Regions from separate parts of the Phosphitispora fastidiosa genome, predicted to be linked through region 2. Evidence: predicted binding sites of a transcription regulator. Region 2 holds the regulator's gene; the other holds the start of a gene.
What was found. Region 2 encodes LexA, which represses DNA repair genes until DNA is damaged. Its sites were predicted from a motif close to CNAACANNTGTTNG; they were not measured.
Positions count from the first base shown of each region.

Region 1: a site for LexA is predicted at 3,784-3,797, ahead of Ga0451573_RS04650 (phosphoribosylaminoimidazolecarboxamide formyltransferase). Genes of this name have one in related genera too.

Region 1 is NZ_JAHHUL010000003.1:132,597-138,912, forward strand. Features, by position in the region: gene Ga0451573_RS04635 (sensor histidine kinase) at 1-359, shown strand, start outside; gene Ga0451573_RS04640 (response regulator) at 375-1,028, shown strand; gene Ga0451573_RS04645 (leucine-rich repeat protein) at 1,052-3,757, shown strand; ZMP/ZTP riboswitch at 3,833-3,916, shown strand; gene Ga0451573_RS04650 (phosphoribosylaminoimidazolecarboxamide formyltransferase) at 4,045-5,214, shown strand; gene Ga0451573_RS04655 (response regulator transcription factor) at 5,378-6,061, shown strand; gene Ga0451573_RS04660 (sensor histidine kinase) at 6,072-6,316, shown strand, end outside.
Region 2 is NZ_JAHHUL010000001.1:80,716-87,031, reverse strand. Features, by position in the region: gene Ga0451573_RS00460 (helix-turn-helix domain-containing protein) at 619-1,524, opposite strand; gene yneA (cell division suppressor protein YneA) at 1,612-1,941, opposite strand; gene lexA (transcriptional repressor LexA) at 2,143-2,757, shown strand; gene Ga0451573_RS00445 (hydrogenase iron-sulfur subunit) at 2,911-3,366, opposite strand; gene Ga0451573_RS00440 (DUF456 domain-containing protein) at 3,545-4,024, opposite strand; gene Ga0451573_RS19960 (response regulator) at 4,046-4,996, opposite strand; gene Ga0451573_RS00425 (methionine gamma-lyase family protein) at 5,088-6,316, opposite strand, start outside.

The DNA.
Region 1 (6,316 bases), on a different contig from region 2:
AACTAACCGGCATCTGTATAAACCACAATCTTACCAAAATATCTGAAGATGATTTATCTGTACTCAACAGCGCCCAAAAGGCTTACCTGTATAATGCTCTGATGGAAGGGCTGACCAATGGTATCCGTCATGGCGATGCCAGCCAGTTTCAGTTTACACTGAGTCTGAGTGAGAATACTGTTCATTTCTGTTTACAGGATAATGGCAGAGGTTTTGAACAGTGTGTTCTCGGTTTCGGGCTTCATAAAATGCAGCAGGATGCAGAACGTTTCGGAGCAGACCTGAAGTTATCCTCATGCAATGGTTGTACCTTGAAAATCCGTGTTCCGGTAACCGAAAGAGGTCGGGCGGCAAATTAAACCTGACAAGAGGAGGTGTTTACCATAGGGAATATTAAAGTCCTGATAGCAGATGACCAGCCTTTAATCAGGGAGGGGATCAGTATTATACTTGGTTCTCAGTCTGACATTGAGATTGTTGCTGTTGCTGAAACAGGCCTGGAAGCAGTAAATCTGTGCGATATCTGCAATCCGGACCTGGTGCTCATGGATATTCAAATGCCGACCTTATCAGGAATTGATGCGCTCAAAGAAATAAAGAAGAAAAGACCTGAAACAGTTGTCCTTATGCTTACCACTTTTGACCCTGATGAATACATCTACAGCGCTTTTCAGAACGGTGCCGACGGCTACCTTCTCAAAGACATGTCCGGGGATCGTCTTATAGACATGGTGCGGGACGCTGCTGCCGGAGATGTTCTGATTCCTGCTTCCATCGCTGCCCGCTTAATCGCTCAAATTCCCCGCGAACGGCGCAGGAACAGGCTGACTGATTACGGACTTACCGCCCGTGAACAGGAGATTGCCGATTATCTGCAGCGTGGTTATCGTAACGATAAAATTGCTAAAATCATGGGCATCAGCCTGGGCACTGCAAAAAACTATATCAGTACCCTGTATTCAAAGCTTGAAGTAAAAAACCGGCAGGAGGCCATCTGTCTGATTAAGAGTTTTCAAAAAACGACCTGAAATAATTTGTGAGGGGGATAAAAATGTGCAAAAAAACCTTAACATGGTTTTTGACAGTCACCATGATATTGACCATGTTTGCCGCAGCGCCGCTGCCGGCATCTGCAGGAGTGGACGGCGACTGGCTCTACTCGCTGTATGATGATGGCACGACGGCAGCAATTACCGGTTATATTGGTACAGATACGGAGCTTACCATACCTTCTGAATTAGCCGGGAAACCTGTCATCAGAATAGCCAGCAATGCTTTTATTGATAATGTCAGTATTACTTCTGTTACTATTCCGGACAGTGTTTTACGGATAGAATCAGGCGCCTTCCAAAACAGCGCTCTGGCTGAGGTTGATCTGGGTCAGGGGGTCACTTACATTGGACAGCACGCTTTTTATGGCACTAATCTGACAATCCTGTCTGTCCCCAACAGCGTGGAGACAATTGATTTTGCCGCCTTTGCCGACTGTAGTGCCCTGGCCGATATTACTATCGTTGGCAATAATCTGGATACTCTTGGCCAGGGGGCTTTTTCCGGTACGGCAATCACAGAAATAAGTATCCCGACGTCCCTGTCCATCATCGATGATATAACCTTCCAATACTGCACCGCTCTGACAAGTGTAACTATTCCTGCCAATATCATGAATATTGGCTACAGCGCCTTTAATGGCTGTACCGCTTTAACTTCTGCTGTTTTTGAGGGTGACGCCCCCGTGATGGAAAATTTCGTGTTTTCCAGTGTTCATGAAGACTTCACGGTATATTTTTATACCGGAGCTGCCGGGTTTACTACTCCTATATGGTCTATCGGTCTAATGGACTATCCTTGTGTGGAGGCAGGTGCATCGGATACCACTGCTCCCGTCCTGACTGCAGGTGAAGCTAACCGTATATCTGACACGGAAGCTATTGTAGATTTTACGTCAAATGAGCCTGGATATTACTACTACTCAGTAGTGGAAGACGGCGCCGGAGAACCAATTATGGATACCGGTACGGTGGGGACCGATTGTGATACCACTGAACAGACAATCATGCTGAATACGCTCACTGCCGGAGCCAAAGATATCTATATCGTTGCCAAGGATGCCGCCGGAAATGTCAGTGAAAAGCTGAAGATGGATATTGAGGTCTATCAGGACCCGAGCCCACCTTCTTCCGGAAGCACCGGGACTGAAACTGATGCCACACTCACGGGACTCTCGGTTTCAGGTATCACCCTGACTCCGGAGTTCGACAGTAACACAACAAATTATTCGGCAGGTGTCGGCAACAGTACGGCCACCACAACCATAACCGCTGAAATCACCGATCCTCTGGCAGTTGTATTGATAAATGATACAGAAAGAACCAGCAAAGAAGTTACCCTGGCAGTTGGAGAGAACACAGTTACAATAGTAGTAACCGCCGCAGACGGAATAACAACGCAAACATATACAATTGTTATCAACAGGGCTGCCAGCTCCTCAACATCCAGCAGCCCGTCAGGAGGCAGCACCTACGCTCCACCTGCCATTATTGTGGCAGCAGAAGAGGCAGACAGTTTGACTATTGTTAAAACAGCAGTTTCTGCACAAAATTTATCAGGAACAGCTTCAGTCAACATTTCCTCTGCAATCATTGATGCCCTGCTGGACAAGGCAGCCGCCGAGGCAGGGACATCAAAAGGAGATATCATCGAGGTTGCTGTTAATACTCAGGGTGATATTGAAAAGCTCGAAGTAAGTGTTCCTCAAAGCGGTCTGTTGAGAATTGCGAATGAAACTGATGCTGGTTTTGTCATTTCTTCCCCATTTGTTTCTATCAGCCTTGACAACAGAGTCATTGATGCAATATCTGCCGTTGCAGGCGGGGACGATATAATTATCTCTGCCAGCATTATCGATAAAAATACTCTTTCTGAAGCAGACAACGTAAAAGTAGATGGAAGACCGGTCTATGACTTTACCATAATTAATGAAGATACCCTGGTTTCGGATTTTAGCAGCGGCTATGCATCTGTCACCATACCTTATACACTTCAAATAGGAGAAAATCCAAACTCCGTTGTAGTTTATTTTCTGTCTGATGATGGCAGCCTTCAAAGCGTAAGAGGTTATTTCGACAGTACGAAGGAAGCTGTTATATTTAAAACTAATCACTTTTCAAGATTTGCGATTGGATATAATGCGGTTTCCTTCAGTGATGTTCCCGCCGGTGTCTGGTACAAAGAAGCGGTGGAATTTATTGCTGCCCGCGGGATTACTTCAGGCACCGGAGATGGCAGCTACAGTCCGGATATGCGTCTTACCAGAGGCCAGTTTATTGTGCTTCTGATGAATGCGTATCAGATTGCCCCTGCGAACGGTGCAGATGACAACACCGGCAACACCAGCAGCTTTGCTGATGCAGGCAATACCTACTATACCAGCTATCTGGCTGCAGCCAAAAGCCTAGGTATCGCTAAAGGTGTAGGTAATAATATGTTTGCCCCTGACAAAGAAATCACCAGACAGGAAATGTTCGTCTTACTGTATAATGCGCTGCAGTTAATTGATGAACTCCCGGCAGCCGCAGTTGACAAAGAAATCGGTACCTTCGATGATGCTGGCCTGGTGGCTCCGTGGGCCAATGAAGCTATGTCTGCCCTGGTACAGAGCGACATAGTCAGCGGCAGTGACAACATGCTCAGCCCGGCAGAAACCACTACCCGGGCCCAAATGGCCCAGGTGCTGTATAACCTGCTGGCGATATAAATAAACAGTTTCCGAAATATGGTTGACAACCATCTGTTTGTGATAATATACTTGTCTTAAAAATAGTATTAAACAAGCAGATCACGTAACTGGCGGATAGTGGGGGCACCCACAGGGAGCGTGATTGGAGAAAGATTATCGACCGCCTGGGTAGACTAGAGCCCAGGCGGTATTTTATTCGGACCGTTGAAAAGCGTCGTCTAACTGCGTCAGAAATCGTCGTCCACAGGCGAGCCATGCGCATGAATTTAAAGTTGGTCAAAACGTAAGAGGAGGGGTTTGTTTTAATGAAGTCAATTGAACTTAAGTATGGAGTCAACCCAAATCAGAAGCCGGCCCAGATCCGTTCTGCCGGAGATGAGCTTCCCATTAAGGTGCTTAACGGTAATCCCGGGTATATCAATTTCATGGATGCCCTGAACTCCTGGCAGCTGGTAAAGGAACTGCGGACTGCCCTCAACATGCCTGCAGCCGCTTCCTTTAAGCATGTCAGCCCTGCCGGGGCCGCTCTGGGAGTGCCAATGTCTGATGAACAAAAAAAGGCCTGCCATGTCAGTGAAATTGATTTGTCACCTCTTGCGGCAGCATATGCCCGTGCCAGAGGAGCTGACAGGCTGTCTTCCTTTGGCGACTGGGCAGCGCTCAGTGATATTTGTGACAAGGCAACGGCGGAAATTCTCAGGAATGAGGTATCTGACGGTGTCATTGCCCCCGGATACACCCCTGAGGCCCTTGAACTGCTCAAGCAGAAGAGGGGCGGGAAATATAATGTTATCGAAGTTGACCCATCTTATGAACCCCCGGAAATCGAAACAAGGTTCATCTATGGTATTGAATTTCTCCAGAAGAGAAACAGCGTAATTCCGAGTTTTGCTGATCTTGACAATATTGTCACTGACAATAAAGAACTGCCTGAGACGGCAAAAAGGGATATGATCCTGGCCATGCTGACACTCAAGTATACCCAGTCCAATTCCGTGTGCTATGTGTATGATGGCCAGGTTATCGGATGCGGTGCGGGCCAGCAGTCAAGGATACACTGTACCCGGCTGGCAGGGGATAAGGCCGATATCTGGTATCTGAAGCAGCATCCCAAAGTACAGGGTTTTAAATTCAAATCAGGAGTGGGGATTGCCGATCAGGATAATGCCATGGACCTTTTTGTCAGAAATGATGTCACCGAATATGAATTTAGTATGTTAAAGGATATCCTGGAAACAGTTCCGGAGAGGTTTACTGATGAAGAAAGACGGGAATGGCTTAAAGGACTGAAGAATGTGACCCTGGGCTCTGATGCCTTCTTCCCCTTCAGGGATAATATTGACCGCGCTGCCCAGAGCGGGGTTAAATATATCGTTCAGGCAGGCGGTTCATTAAGGGATGATATAGTAATAAATGCCTGCAATGAATACGGTATGGTCATGGCTGCAACGGGCCTCAGGCTGTTCCATCACTGATATGTTCCGCCACTGACATTTGAAAATATTAATGAAGCCATTGCGCAGGTAATACCGGTGCAATGGCTTCTGTTTTTGCGCTGATGACAAGGAAAATGTGAATACAGCAGCGAAATCTTCATAAGGATTTTTCTCAGTTTTACAGAGGTAAATGGAGGCACAAATGAAAAAAATACTGTTGGTTGAAGATGATTTAAGCCTGATTGAAGGATTGGAATTTTCCCTGTCCAAGCATAACTTTGAGGTAACTGTGGCCAGAACGGTACAGGAGGCAAGAGGGCGTTTCCATGACGGTATCTATGACCTGGTTATCCTGGACCTGATGCTTCCTGATGGCAGCGGGTTTGACATCTGCAAAATGATTAGGCAAACTTCCGATATTCCGGTAATCTTCCTGACCGCCGCCGATGAAGAAGTAAACATTGTCATGGGCCTTGACATTGGCGGGGATGATTATATCACCAAGCCCTTCAAAATAAATGAACTGGTATCCAGAATCAATGCTGCCCTAAGGCGTTCCGCTGCCATAAAGGAACAGATCACCGAACTGAGCTCAAATGGGATTACAGTCAAACTCCTGGAAGGCAGGGTAATAAAAAACGGAACAGATATAGACCTTACTTCTGCTGAGTATCGATTGCTGTGCCTGTTTATGCAGAACCCGAGAATTATTCTGTCCAGGGAACAGATCATGCAAAAATTGTGGGATTCCCGGGAAAGCTTCATTGATGATAATACTCTCGCTGTTTACATCAGCAGGCTGCGCGACAAAATTGAAGATGACCCCAGACATCCATCCTTTCTGACCACAATCAGGGGCATGGGGTACAAATGGCATGTTATGTGAGGAGTTTGCTATGAATTTATTGGTAAATCGCAGTGCCAAAAGGCTTTTAATCCTGTTAGTGTCGGTTCTGTTTGCAGGGGCTGTTTTTACACAGATTACTGCATACAACAATGCCGGCCGCTTTAAAAATGAAATGATCACACATGACTATGCTCTGGCCGGATACCTGAGCGCCAAGCATCCGGAGCTGGCTTCCGATATCCGGGCTGCTTTCACGGCAGATAAAACAGAGAGCGGGATTGAAGCGGGCAAAGC
Region 2 (6,316 bases):
TGTAAAATTAATGTTGCTATCGTGGTTAGCAACGCCAACAAAAACGTTGACATACGCGCCGCTTGGACTGCTTTCAGTTCATGACCAGTTAGTGCGAATGAGTCTGGATTCGGTAGGACGTTGGATTCTGACAAATGTTGCATAAGTCTCGACCCACTTTCGGCTCGTGATAATATAAAGTTTTTCTAACAACATTTTAATATAGTACGCCAAACCAGGCATTATTATTTTGCCCAATAGGAAAAACTCGTTATTTAACGGTTAACTGGTAAGTTAAATGGTTATCTTGTGAAGAATATAGCAATTCAAAGGATGATTACTCCCATTAATAGTCGGGAGCCGTATTAATAAACGCTATCCCCTCTTCAATGGCAGTTCTGGCCACTTCTCTTGCTACTGCAGGAGCTACTTTTGTATACCGGGGAAAGCAAGTAAATTAATAATTTGGTTCGGGTAATCCGTTCTCCCTGTAGCAATAATATATGCACCGGCATCGCTGATTGGCTTAATCCGGCGCAGAAAGAGATGTCTCTTTTAACAAACAAAGATAATGTATAGTGAATTTATTAACTTGATGGCACACATAAGCCAATAATATTTGCGATGGCTAACCCTAGCTTAACTGATCTGATATTTCTTTAATTTATTATAGAGAGTTGCCAAGGATATATTGAGCGCCTTGGCAGCCTTTTTCTTTCCTTCAACAGAATATCCAAATCTGGTTAGGGCATGTCTCAACATTATTCTCTCCATTTTATCGATTGCCATTACATCTGATATATTTAGTTCATCTAGACCGTTAATTTGTCCCAGTCTGTCATAGAGACCCTCTATGATTGAGGTTGAGCGCTGTAGTTCCTCCATTAGACGGAAAATATCCGGACTCAGCCGGAACACTCCAATAACACCAGTCAGAGATTCTCTGACATTTATAGGAGTAACGGTATAACTGAATTCCTTAGTGTCATCACCAAATGAATATCTTTGGCCCACAATCTGCTGCCCGCACTTAGCACAGTGGTCAAACGGACTTCCCGGGTATTTTTCAAAGATATTATGATTTAGAAATTCTTTAGCACGTAATCCTAAGTATTTTTCGAACGTTTTGTTTATAAATTTAACGAAGCCATGGCGGTCTACAATTATAATGGCATCTTGTGCGGAGTTGAGCAGTGAAAATAATTCTGCCTCAGCCTTTTCTTTGCAGTCAGCAAGATTAACCAAAAGTTCAAGACTTGATGACTCTATCACTAGTGTATTGCTATTTTTAATTTCATTGATCTTTTCAGATATTGAAGGATTTCGCACAGTGTTGACGATTAGATTTATTTCCTGGTAATCAGATAATTGTTCAATAGATTTTAAAATGGCAACTTCATTTTCTATTTCTCTTGAAAATACATTGGAATCAAGCTCTAAGTCCACAATGCCGGTAATCTCAACCTTGGGATTATCGCGAAAGCAATAATAAAGAGAGGTTCCTTCACTGTCTGCACCAACAATGACCAGCTTTATTTTATTCACTTCCCCCAGCCCCTTAGGATTATTTTCGTAATATTGTATATTATTTGACAAATCATGAAATTATCCTTCGGCCAGAGGTAAAAAATTCTAAAAGTTTAATGGAATTTTTATTTTTTGCCCGGGATAAATGTCTGAATGTTTCATATTATTAATTCTTTTAATTTCATAGACTACCTTTTGGATGTTTTCGTTCACACAATATTGTTTTGATATTTCCCATAAAGTGTCTCCATTGTGCACTACGACCTCCCGATATTCTGCGCCGGTATAGCCGCTGGCAGTAGACCTAAAGAACAAAGACATCGCAGCCAACAGCACTAACGTAAGACAAAGCATCTTGGTAAACTTAAAGGGATTGAACTTAATTTTCCTCCTTTTATCTTTGCAGACTCTGTTCTTTGTATTAAAGGTATTCATCAGCACAACCTCCCGAACACTTGTTTGATAACAATATAGCACGAACAGGTGTTCTGTGTCAATCGTTTTTCGCATAAAACATAGGAAAACTTCTAAAAAAAACGAACAGACGTTTGCGCAAATATGTAAATAATGTTATAATTAAATTGAGCCTTACCGGTGGTCAGCAATCGGCAAATAACAGATTAAGGGGTGACTCTAGTGTATTCAGATATAAGTGAACGCCAGATATCAATTCTTAATTTTATAAAAAAAGAACTGCAAAAGAGAGGGTATCCCCCTTCGGTAAGGGAAATTGGCGTAGCTGTTGGGCTCAGCTCCAGTTCAACAGTCCATGGTCATTTAGCCCAACTTGAGAAAAAAGGTTATATCAGGCGTGATCCCACAAAGCCAAGGGCTATAGAAGTTATTGAGGGAGAGGGTAACTTTGTCCGCAAAGAGATTGTAAATGTTCCCATTGTCGGCAGGGTAACTGCAGGGGAACCCATTTTGGCAGTTGAAAACATCGAAGATACCTTCCCGCTTCCTATAGAATTTGTTAACAATGATAATGTATTTATCTTATCTGTGCGCGGGGAAAGCATGATAAATGCCGGGATTCTTGACGGGGATTACGTTGTGGTCAGGCAGCAATCTGTTGCCCGAAACGGTGAAATAGTTGTTGCTCTTTTAGAAGATGAAGCAACTGTAAAAACATTCTATAAAGAAAAAGACTATATCAGGTTACAGCCTGAAAATCCGTATATGGATCCCATTTATGCAACAGATGTCAAAATACTGGGTAAGGTAACCGGGGTGTTCAGACGCATTCAATGATTTAATTGAAATGTTTTCAAGTTGAATATAATTTTGCTTAGTATAATTAATAAACCCAGGCTTTTCCCAAGCCTGGGTTTGGTGTTATCAAAATGATGTCACTGTTTAATTATGTCACTGTTAAATTAAAGTATGCCAGATTCGACCGGAAAACTAGTTAACCCATCGTAATATACTGGGATGTGCTCCTTCAGTTCCCACGAAATTGCATTCAGCACCGTTTTGGTACTCTGTTTTCAGAAATTCAATCATATGTTCAACTATTTGAATAAGTTGTTCCCCACCGTATGGTGAAACACTGGCAATCTTTAGTTGTTCTTTGTGTAAACCAAATATGGGAAGAATATCTTTTAGAATTTGACGCCGCTTCATTATGGCTTTATTTCCAGGACAGCAGCAGGCATCCTTCGGACAGGCTACAACTAATCCGTCACAGCTTTTCCGAAGCAATTTAATGAAAACAAAAGGATCTAATTCGGATGGGCAGGAAACAGCCATCAACCTGACGTTTTCAGAAAAACGCAACTGCATTTCGGGCAGCAGTCTTTCCGACATGCCTTTACAGTTGTTGCATATTAGCAGAAGCACCAGTGGGTTACCAGTGTTCATAGTTCTCCCCCCTAACGGACTCTTGCACCAGTTAGTGATAAAAGTGTCAAAATATACATTTAAGTTCAAATCTTCTTATAATTAATTATAAAATAAAACTCCTGACAGTTCATGCAGTTTTCCGTTAATAAACCTATTTAAAGGTTTAATGGTCTGTGTTGAAAGTTACCGGAGAAGATTAAAAAACACCGGAAATAAAAATCATAATCATTGCAACTGCAAATATTACTTTGAATAATGCTCCACCTGCCAGGCCAACAAAACTGCCAAGGCCCACTTTTACAGCTTCCTCCGCCTGACGACCGCCCAGCAGCTCTCCAGTTACAGCCCCCACAAACGGACCAAGCAAAAGACCAGGAATACTAAAAATAATAACCCCCAAAATCCCACCGATAAACGAGCCCCAAGTACCATATTTTGTTGCACCATACTTTTTGGCCCCCAGAACTCCGGCGAAATAATCAATTAAAAGGGTTATAACCATTAAACTAAAAAGAATACCCAGAATCAGAGGAGTTATTTGATTAAAACCCTCGTAATACGCGTAACCAAGCGCAGAAAGAAATATTAAAGGAGTACCTGGGACTACCGGCAGCAAGGTGCCTGCAGTACCTAAGACCATAACCAGTAAAGCTATCCAAAAGGCTGCATTTAACAAGTCATTCCACCCCTGAGGTTATTATCTGTTTCTTCTATCCTTAACATACACACTGCCGAGTTTGGATTTTGCGTATTTTTTCATCTCTGCAGCAATTTCTGCCACCTGCCAATGACTGTCAATAAACCTGTTTTCATTAGATACGATTGCTATGGAAATGGTCATTAAAGGAAACTCTGTTTCCTGATTTGTCCTGTCTCTGGTGATAATGTAACCTCTTCTTCGGTCCTCTGAAGAATAGAACAGTGATATTGTACTGTCAAACTGACTGATAATTGATTTGCAGATTATATCAACTCTATCTATTGAAGTTATTGAAATAAAGTCATCACCACCGATGTGGCCCACAAAATCTCCCAAATTGCCATGTTCCTTGACATTTTTGTTTAGAAGATGTGCTACAAACTTAATAACTTCATCACCTTTAAGAAAACCGTAAACATCATTATATGCCTTGAAATTATCCAAATCAAGATAGAGTACTGCAAAAACCGACCCGTCTGCCAGCCTCTGTTTAATTTCTTCTTCAATGAGAATATTCCCAGGAAGGCCTGTCAGCGGGTTAAAGGATTTTTCCTGTTTTGCCCTGCGTAGGTGAGTCCTAACTCTAGCCACCAGTTCAAGAGTATCAAAGGGTTTGGTAATATAGTCATCTGCCCCGGCCTCAAGACCGGCCACTTTATCTTCTACCTGAACCTTGGAAGTAAGCATAATAATAGGAACGTGGCTGGTTCTGGTATCGTTCCTGAGCAGTCTGCAAATTTCATAGCCATTGAGTTTGGGCAGTACAACATCAAGCAGAATTATATCGGGAGTAGACTGATAAATTTTATCCATTGCGGAATTAAAGTCTGTAGCGCTGTCAACAGAAAAACCTTCTTTATGAAGACAGTCCTCAATAACCCTGAGCATAAATCTGTCATCATCAACAACGAGAACCTTAGCGTTTTTTGTGTTCTGCACTTTTTGCACTACCCACCCCCCTTTATCGACAACAATTCATAAATTTTATATTCTACTTTAAGATACTAATTCCTTCTATACTAACGACATAATTTAGTTACTAACGACACAATTTAGTTTTTTCAGCGATACACTCTCTGGCAGCAGAAATCAAGCCGAGCTTAACGTAGTCCCTGGAAATGCCCCCCTGCATATAAATCGCGTAGGGTTCCCTGATGGGACCGTCGGCGCTGAGTTCAATAGTTGACCCCGCTATAAAAGTACCTCCTGCCATGACCACCTTATCTGTGTAACCCGGCATAAGGACAGGTTCCGGAACAACATATCCGTCCAGCGGAGAGCCCTTCTGCAAACCGCGGCAAAATGCTACCATTTGTTCCTCGTTTTCCAAACAGAGGCCCTGAACAATATCTGACCGTGATTCGTTATATTTTGGAGATACCAAATAGCCCATTTTTTCGAATAGAGCTGAGGCAAACACAGCCCCCTTGATAGCCTCGCAAACTATATGAGGAGCCGAAAATATCCCTTGGAGAAACATCCGGTTATAGTCCAGGGTGGCGCCCACTTCCCCGCCAATTCCGGGGGCAGTCAGGCGGTGTGCCGCCATTTCAACCAATTCTGCCTTCCCCACTATATACCCACCTGTAGCAGCGATACCACCACCCATGTTTTTGATTAAGGAACCTGCAGCCAGGTCTGCACCGGCCTCAATTGGTTCAGTTTCTTCCACAAACTCACCATAACAATTATCAACAAAAATTATGGTGTTGCCGCTCACGCTCCTCACCGTTTCACAGACCTCACTAATTTGGGATATGCTTAGGGCAGGGCGCCATTCATATCCTCGCGAACGCTGTATAATCACCATCCTGGTGTTCTTATTAATTGCCGAAATTATCCCTTCCCTGTCCAGTCCACCATCAGGAAGGAAGTCAACTTCCCGGTATTTAATCCCCCATTGGGCAAGGTTGCCGGGAGCATTTCCTCTGATTCCCAGCACCTCCTGGAGAGTGTCATAGGGGGCTCCTGACACAGATAGGACTTCATCACCCGGTCTTAAGATGCCAAACAGACAAAGTGTTATAGCATGAGTCCCCGATACTATCTGACCTCTTACCAGAGCAGCTTCCGAACCGAAAACAGATGCAAAAACACTTTCGACAGCATCCCTGCCGGCATCTCCGTAACCATACCCTGTAGAACCCTTTAGGTGAAACTCGCTAACCCTGGCCTTATGAAATGCCTTGAGCACTTTGCTGTGGTTATGCAAAGAAATTTGATCAAGTCCTCTGTATACCGGGGTGATCAGTTCTTCAACCTCGCCAA